DNA from 3 places in the Kitasatospora sp. NPDC093806 genome. Region 2 is predicted to be linked to each of the others. Evidence: riboswitches for the same ligand, from Rfam matches in the RefSeq annotation. Region 2 holds a riboswitch; each other region holds the start of a gene.

Region 1 (2,253 bases), on a different contig from region 2:
CTGTCCTACTACGGCGAGTACGGGCCGACGGGGGAGCACTCGATCCCCTTCCCGGCCGACACCCTGGTGATCGCCGCGGTGTCCTACCTCTTCTTCCTGTGGGCGCAGGCCAGCGGTTTCCGGACCGAGGACCTCGACGAGCTCCTCACGGCCCGGCAGGAGGATCGTCCGCAAGAGGCAGTTCGAGTGAATAGTGTGATTATCGGTCTGGAGTGAGGGGTGGGGAGGTACCTCTCGGCACATGAACAACACCCGAAAGTTCCTGTCCGGCGCGGCCATCGCCGCCGTACTGGTCCTCTCCTCCGCGGGCGTGGCCGCCGCCGGCTGCGACGAACAGCCGACCCCGCCCGTCCTCGGCGGCAACCACTCCCTGCCGGGCGGCGGCACCGTGTGCATCAACGAGGGCAGCGCCACCGCCCAGGGTGTGGTGACCGGTTCGCCGGGCGTCCTGTCCGGCAACCAGATCCAGATCCCGATCAATTTCCAGCTCAACGTCTGCGGCAACGGCCTGAACGTCCTCGGCCTCTGACGCAGCGACAAGTACTCGACGTCGCAGTCGAGTTCATCAGTACCTCGCCATGCATCCGCTGCGGGGCGGTGACCGTCGATCCCACCGGGGTCGCGGATACCGCCCCGCCGACCGCGCCCCGACGACCTATGATGGGGGCGCAGTCGGTTCGCCCCGCCCGCCAGGCGGGAGCGTCGTAAGAGGGAACCCGGTGAAGCCATTCGACTGGCCAGTCCGGGACTGCCCCGCAGCGGTGAGTGGGAACGACCGCCGTCACACGCACTGGACCCCCGAGGTCCGGGAAGCGACGGCCACTAGGTGCCGGAGGCCGACCAGGCCTGCGACGAGCCCGCGAGTCCGAAGACCTGCCACTGCCCGCGTGCACCCCGCACGCGGTGATCTCGGTGACCTCGAGGGCGGGTCGGCGACGCGGGCGGGCACCCTCCGGTGCCGTGCCGCACCGCCGCATCACCACGTCCACGAGCTCTCCCGGGATCGCAGCGCGACTCGCGAAGGAGAGTTCCGTGTCACCGAGCACCACCCCCGTCAACGCCACCGCCGTCGCCCCGGGCGGCCCGCTGGCCACCGCGTACGGCTACCCCCGCCAGGGCCCCGACCGCGAGCTGAAGAAGGCGGTCGAGGGCTACTGGGCCGGCCGCGTCACCGCCGCCGACCTGCACACCACCGCCGCCGGACTGCGCCGCGACAACTGGCGCCGGCAGGCCGAGGCCGGCCTCGCCGAACTGCCCACCGGCGACTTCTCGCTGTACGACCACGTGCTGGACACCACCGTGGCCGTCGGCGCCATCCCGGCCCGCCACCGCGCCGCCGTCGCCGCCGACCCGCTGGCCGGCTACTTCGCCATGGCCCGCGGCACCCAGGACGTCGCGCCGCTGGAGATGACCAAGTGGTTCGACACCAACTACCACTACCTGGTGCCCGAGTTGGGCCCGGGCACGGTGTTCGCGGCCAACCCCGCCAAGCCCGTCGGCGAACTGCGCGAGGCGCTCGCCCTCGGCCACACCGTCCGTCCGGTACTGCTCGGCCCGCTCACCTACCTGCTGCTCGCCAAGCCCGCCCCCGGCGTCCCCGCCGCCTTCCAGCCGCTCACCCTGCTCGACCGCCTGCTGCCCGTCTACGCCGAACTCCTCGCCGAACTGCGCGCGGCCGGCGCCCAGTGGGTCCAACTCGACGAACCCGCCCTGGCCCAGGACCGCAGCCCGGCCGAACTGGGCGCGGCCGCCCGCGTCTACCGCGAACTCGGCGCGCTCACCGACCGCCCCAAGATCCTGGTCGCGAGCTACTTCGACCGCCTCGGCGCCGCGCTGCCCGTCCTCGCCAAGGCCCCGATCGAGGGCGTCGGCCTCGACCTCACCGGACCGGCCGCCGCCAACCTGGCCGACCTCGCCGCCGTCGGCGGCCTGCCCGGCAAGCGCCTGATCGCCGGCGTCGTCGACGGCCGCAACGTCTGGATCAACAACCTGGAGCAGTCGCTGGTCACCCTGGCCACCCTGCTCGGCCTCGCCGACCGCGTCGACGTCGCGCCCTCCTGCTCGCTGCTGCACGTCCCGCTCGACGTCGACGCCGAACGCGACCTCGACCCGCAGGTCGCCCGCTGGCTCGCCTTCGCCCGGCAGAAGACCGCCGAGACCGCCGCCCTGGCCCGCGGCCTGCGCGAGGGCACCTTCGCGATCGCCGGCGAACTCGCCGCCAACCGCGCCGACCTGGCCTCCCGCGCGGCCTCC
Region 2 (2,253 bases):
CCGTCACCCTGCACGCCCGGCCGATGGCCGGCGCCCACCAGTTGGTCGCCACCGTCAGCCGGGACGGCCGACCGGTCGACGATATCCAGCCCTACCTGGACAGTTACGCCCACCTCACCGCGTTCCACGCGGGCGACCAGGCGCTGGCCCACCTCCACCCGGCGGACCGGGTCGACGGCGACCACGGCGGACCCACCCTGACCTTCCAGGCCCTGCTCCCCGCGCCGGGCGACTGGCGGGTCTTCCTCCAGTTCCAGACCGCCGGACAGCTGCACACCGCCCAGTTCACCCTGCGCGTCGACTGACCGTCACAGCCTGACGCCGGGTGCGGGCGTGGGTGAGGGCGCGGGTCCAGGCGCGAGCACGGCTCCGGGTACCGGGCGCGGGTCCGGGCGCGGGTCCGGGCGCGGGCGCAGGCGCGAGCCTGGGGTGCGGGCGCGGGTGCGGGTCAGGGGCGCGGGTCCGGGTGCGGGCCCGTGCGGGTCCGGGCGCCGGGGCGGCGCGCGGACCCGCGTGGGTCGCGGCGGTCAGGACCGCCGGGCGCGGCGTTCCCTGGAGAGGCGCTCGCGCCGCTGGTCGGCGGGGGTCTCCGGGACCAGGGCGGGTACCCGGTGCGGCTGCCCGTCGGCGTCGACGGCGACGAACACCAGCTGCGCCGTCGCCACCCGGGTGACCGGTCCGGTGAGGTTCCACCGTTCCGCCGTGACCACCACCGAGACGTCCATCGAGGTGCGCCCGGCGTGGTCCACCCGGGCGCGGACGGTGAGTAGGTCCCCGGCCCGGACCGGGGCGAGGAAGGTCATCTCCTCGACCGACACCGTCACCGCGGGCACCCCGGCGTGGCGGCCCGCGGCGGCGGCCGCGGCGTCGTCGATCAGCTTCATCACCACGCCGCCGTGCACCGTCCCGTAGAGGTTGGTGTCGTGCTCGCTCATGATGTGCGCGAGGGTCACGGCCGAGTCCCCCGGCGTCCGGGACGGGGCCGGGTCGGCCGACGGGACCGGCGGAACCGGCGGAACGGAGGGAACCGAGGGCGCCGTCATCGGGCCGTCACCTCCCCGGTGGTGGTGCCGGCGGTGCGGGATCCGCGCTGACCGGTCTGCTTCACGGAACTCTCCTTCGCGAGTTCGCGGACCCGGAGCGAGGCGTGCGTGCGGAGCGGACGGGCACACGGATGCGCCCCCTGCCACGCCGTCGGCCCGCCCTCGGGGTCACGGTGAGACCGGGGACCGCTGCGGTCCCCGGGCAGTGGCAGGTCTTCGGACTCGCGGGCACGCCACCCGTGAAAGGGCGGACACCTAGTGGCCGTCGCTTCCCGGGCCCGGCCGGGCCCAGTGCGTCTGACGGCGGTCGTTCCCGCTCACCGCTGCGGGGCAGTCCCGGACTCCCACCGGGTTCCCTCTTGCGACGCGCCTGCCTGGCGGACAGGGCGAACCAGCTGCGCGCACCACTCTACGGCCACCGCCCGGCCCCATGATCACCAACCGGCACCGGGGCCGTCGCACCGCGGGTGCGACGGCCCCGGTCGGGCAGCGGAGTGCTCAGGCGCGGGCCGCGGCGTCGCCGTCGGTCTCGGTCCCGCCGTGCTCCGCCATCGCCTTGGTCCGGGCCGCGAAGCCGGCCTCCTGCATCGCGGTGCGGTTGGCGGCCGCCCAGTCGTTGGAGGCGCGCAGGCGGTCGGCCGTACCCCGGAAGCGGGGCACCACGAAGCGCGCGAACAGGTCGAGGCTGCGCCGCTGGGCCTCCCGCGACGCCCAGTCCTGGCAGGAGATGAGCAGGGTCCCGAACCCGCCGGTGATCTCCTGCAGCTTGGTGATCGCGCCGACCACGTGCTCGACGTCACCGGCGATGATGCCGTTGGCCGCCACGGTGGCCTCGAAGGCCTTGGCCCCGCTCTGCGGGTTGCGCGACATCGGGATGGCGAAGGTGTCGATCCAGAGCTCGTTGCGCTGGCGCAGCCACCCCTCGCGGATGTCGTCCAGCGCCTCCTCCGAGGTGGGCGCCACGTGCACGGGGACGACCAGGCGCCAGTCGTCCCGGGACACCTGGCGGCCCGCCTCGGCGGCGGCCTCCTCGTGGTGGCGCCACTGGTCCGCGAGCCGTTCGAGGCCCAGGCTCAGGCCGGCCCGGACCGCGCCCCACGGCGGCGCGGCGTGGGAGAGCACGCTGATGCCGAGCCGGCCCGCCAGCTTGACCCCGAACGGGGTGGCGGCGCTGGCGACGGTGACCTCCGGCCCGCCCGGGGTGAAGGGG
Region 3 (2,253 bases), on a different contig from region 2:
CGACCGTCGCCGCCCTGCTGATGGACCAGAAGGTGCTGGCCGGCGTCGGCAACGTCTACCGCGCCGAGGTGCTGTTCCGGCACGGCATCGACCCGCACCGGGCCGGCCGCGACCTGCGCCGCGCGGAGTGGGACGCGATCTGGGCCGACCTCGTGGCCCTGATGCGCGAGGGCGTCGACGCGGGCCGGATCGACACCGTCCGCCCCGAACACACCCCCGAGGCGATGGGCCGCCCACCCCGCGTCGACGACCACGGCGGCGAGGTCTACGTCTACCGCCGCGCCGGGATGCCCTGCCTCGTCTGCACCACCGAAGTCCGCACCGAACCCCACGCCTCCCGGAACCTCTTCTGGTGCCCGTCCTGTCAGAAGCGATAGGGGCCGGCTGAACGAGCCGCGCCGCCGGAGTGCGCCCGCCCGGACGGGGGGTCAGCCGGCGGCGGCGGCGGTGGGGTGGGTGGGTTCGGGGTGGTCGGGGTGGTCGAGGGGGGTGTCGACGGCGCATTCGTCGAGGAGGGGGCGCAGGGACGCGTCCACGAGCCGGTAGCGCACGACACGTCCGTCCTTCTCGCCGAGCACCACGCCGGCCGTCCGCAGCAGCCGTAGGGCCTGGGAGACGGCGGGGTCGCGCATGCCGGTGGCCACCGCGAGGTCGGTGACGGCGAGGGGGCCGGCCCGGTGCAGGGCGAGCAGCAGGGCGAGGCGTCCGGGGTCGGCGAGCAGCGAGAACCGCTCGGCCCAGGAGCGGACGTGGCCGGTGTCGCCGATCGCGGCGATGGCCTCGCAGACCCGGTGGCCGTCGATGGTGCGGTGGCCCGCGCGGTCGGCCGGTACGAGATGCATACGGCCCATTCTTGCAGGCGGCGGGCTGTGATCCTGGACACCTGCGCAGGTGCGCAGCCTTGCATGGGTTCATTCACTGCCCCTACGGTGTTCCCCGCCGTGGTGCTCGGGAAGACCGGTGACGGACCCTCAGGGGTCCCAGTCCGGAGCGGCCCTCGCCACTGTGATCGGGGGGAGTCGTCCGTATCCACGACGCCACTGGGTGCCTCGCGCGCCCGGGAAGGCGGGTACGGGTGCCCCGTAAGCCAGGAGACCGGCCACGGCATCTCACGAAGTCTTTCCACGAGGTGCTGGAGCGTGATCCGAGGATGACCCTGCCCGATACCGCCGCCGTTCCGGCGGCGCCCACCGTCCTGCCCACCTTCCGCTGGCGGCGCGAGGACACCGTCCGCACGGCCGGGTTGATGGGCGTGATCCTGGCCATGCACGTGGTGGCGTTCGGCACGCTGATCTTCCTGGTCGCGCCGGAGAAGTACGAGGTCGGCACCCAGGTCTTCGGGGTGGGCCTGGGCATCACCGCCTACACCCTGGGCATGCGGCACGCCTTCGACGCCGACCACATCGCGGTGATCGACAACACCACCCGCAAGCTGATGGCCGACGGCAAGCGGCCGGTCTCGGTGGGCTTCTGGTTCGCGCTCGGCCACTCCTCGATGGTGGTCCTGATGGCCGCCCTGGTGGCGGGCGGCGCGCAGCTGGCGAGCACGCTGATGGACGACGAGTCCACCACCCACCAGTGGCTGGGCGTGGTCGGAACCTCGGCCTCCGGGGCCTTCCTGTACCTGATCGGCGCGCTCAACCTGGCGGCGCTGTTCGGCATCCTGAAGGTGTTCCGCTCGATGAAGGCCGGGAAGTACGACGAGGCCGAGCTGGAGGAGCACCTCAACTCGCGCGGTTTCCTGGCCCGGGTGCTGAACCGGGCGACCCGTTCGATCACCCGGCCCGGCCAGATGTTCCCGGTCGGCATGGTGCTCGGACTGGGCTTCGACACCGCGACCGAGGTCACGCTGATGGTGATGGCCGGCTCGGGCGCCGCCTCCGGCCTGCCCTGGTACGCGATCGTCTGCCTGCCACTGCTGTTCGCGGCCGGGATGAGCCTGTTCGACACGCTGGACGGCACCTTCATGAACTTCGCCTACCAGTGGGCGTTCTCCAACCCGGTGCGGAAGGTGTACTACAACCTGACCATCACCGGGCTGTCCATCGCGGTGGCGTTCATCATCGGGACCATCGAGCTGGTCGGGGTGCTGCACGAGAAGTTCGACCTCACCGACCCGGTGAGCGGCTGGATCGCGGAGATCTCGCTGGACAACGTCGGCTACGCGATCGTCGGCCTGTTCGTGGTGGTCTGGGCGGCCGCCATCGCCTACTGGCGGCTGGCCGGGGTGGAGCAGAAGTGGGCCCCGAAGCC

The links. Region 2 has a riboswitch for cobalamin ahead of AB0N76_RS27750 (hotdog domain-containing protein). Riboswitches for the same ligand answer to the same signal wherever they lie in the genome.
Region 1: linked by a shared signal. The riboswitch ahead of metE (5-methyltetrahydropteroyltriglutamate--homocysteine S-methyltransferase) and the one ahead of AB0N76_RS27750 (hotdog domain-containing protein) in region 2 are both predicted to bind cobalamin.
Region 3: linked by a shared signal. The riboswitch ahead of AB0N76_RS30595 (HoxN/HupN/NixA family nickel/cobalt transporter) and the one ahead of AB0N76_RS27750 (hotdog domain-containing protein) in region 2 are both predicted to bind cobalamin.

Annotation. Positions count from the first base shown of each region.
Region 1 is NZ_JBFBDO010000124.1:15,648-17,900, forward strand. Features, by position in the region: gene AB0N76_RS34580 (APC family permease) at 1-216, shown strand, start outside; gene AB0N76_RS34585 (chaplin) at 242-529, shown strand; cobalamin riboswitch at 706-875, shown strand; gene metE (5-methyltetrahydropteroyltriglutamate--homocysteine S-methyltransferase) at 1,033-2,253, shown strand, end outside.
Region 2 is NZ_JBFBDO010000073.1:36,050-38,302, forward strand. Features, by position in the region: gene AB0N76_RS27745 (hypothetical protein) at 1-305, shown strand, start outside; gene AB0N76_RS27750 (hotdog domain-containing protein) at 528-953, opposite strand; cobalamin riboswitch at 1,250-1,437, opposite strand; gene AB0N76_RS27755 (LLM class flavin-dependent oxidoreductase) at 1,542-2,253, opposite strand, start outside.
Region 3 is NZ_JBFBDO010000091.1:9,416-11,668, forward strand. Features, by position in the region: gene AB0N76_RS30585 (DNA-formamidopyrimidine glycosylase family protein) at 1-377, shown strand, start outside; gene AB0N76_RS30590 (metalloregulator ArsR/SmtB family transcription factor) at 429-842, opposite strand; cobalamin riboswitch at 911-1,119, shown strand; gene AB0N76_RS30595 (HoxN/HupN/NixA family nickel/cobalt transporter) at 1,151-2,253, shown strand, end outside.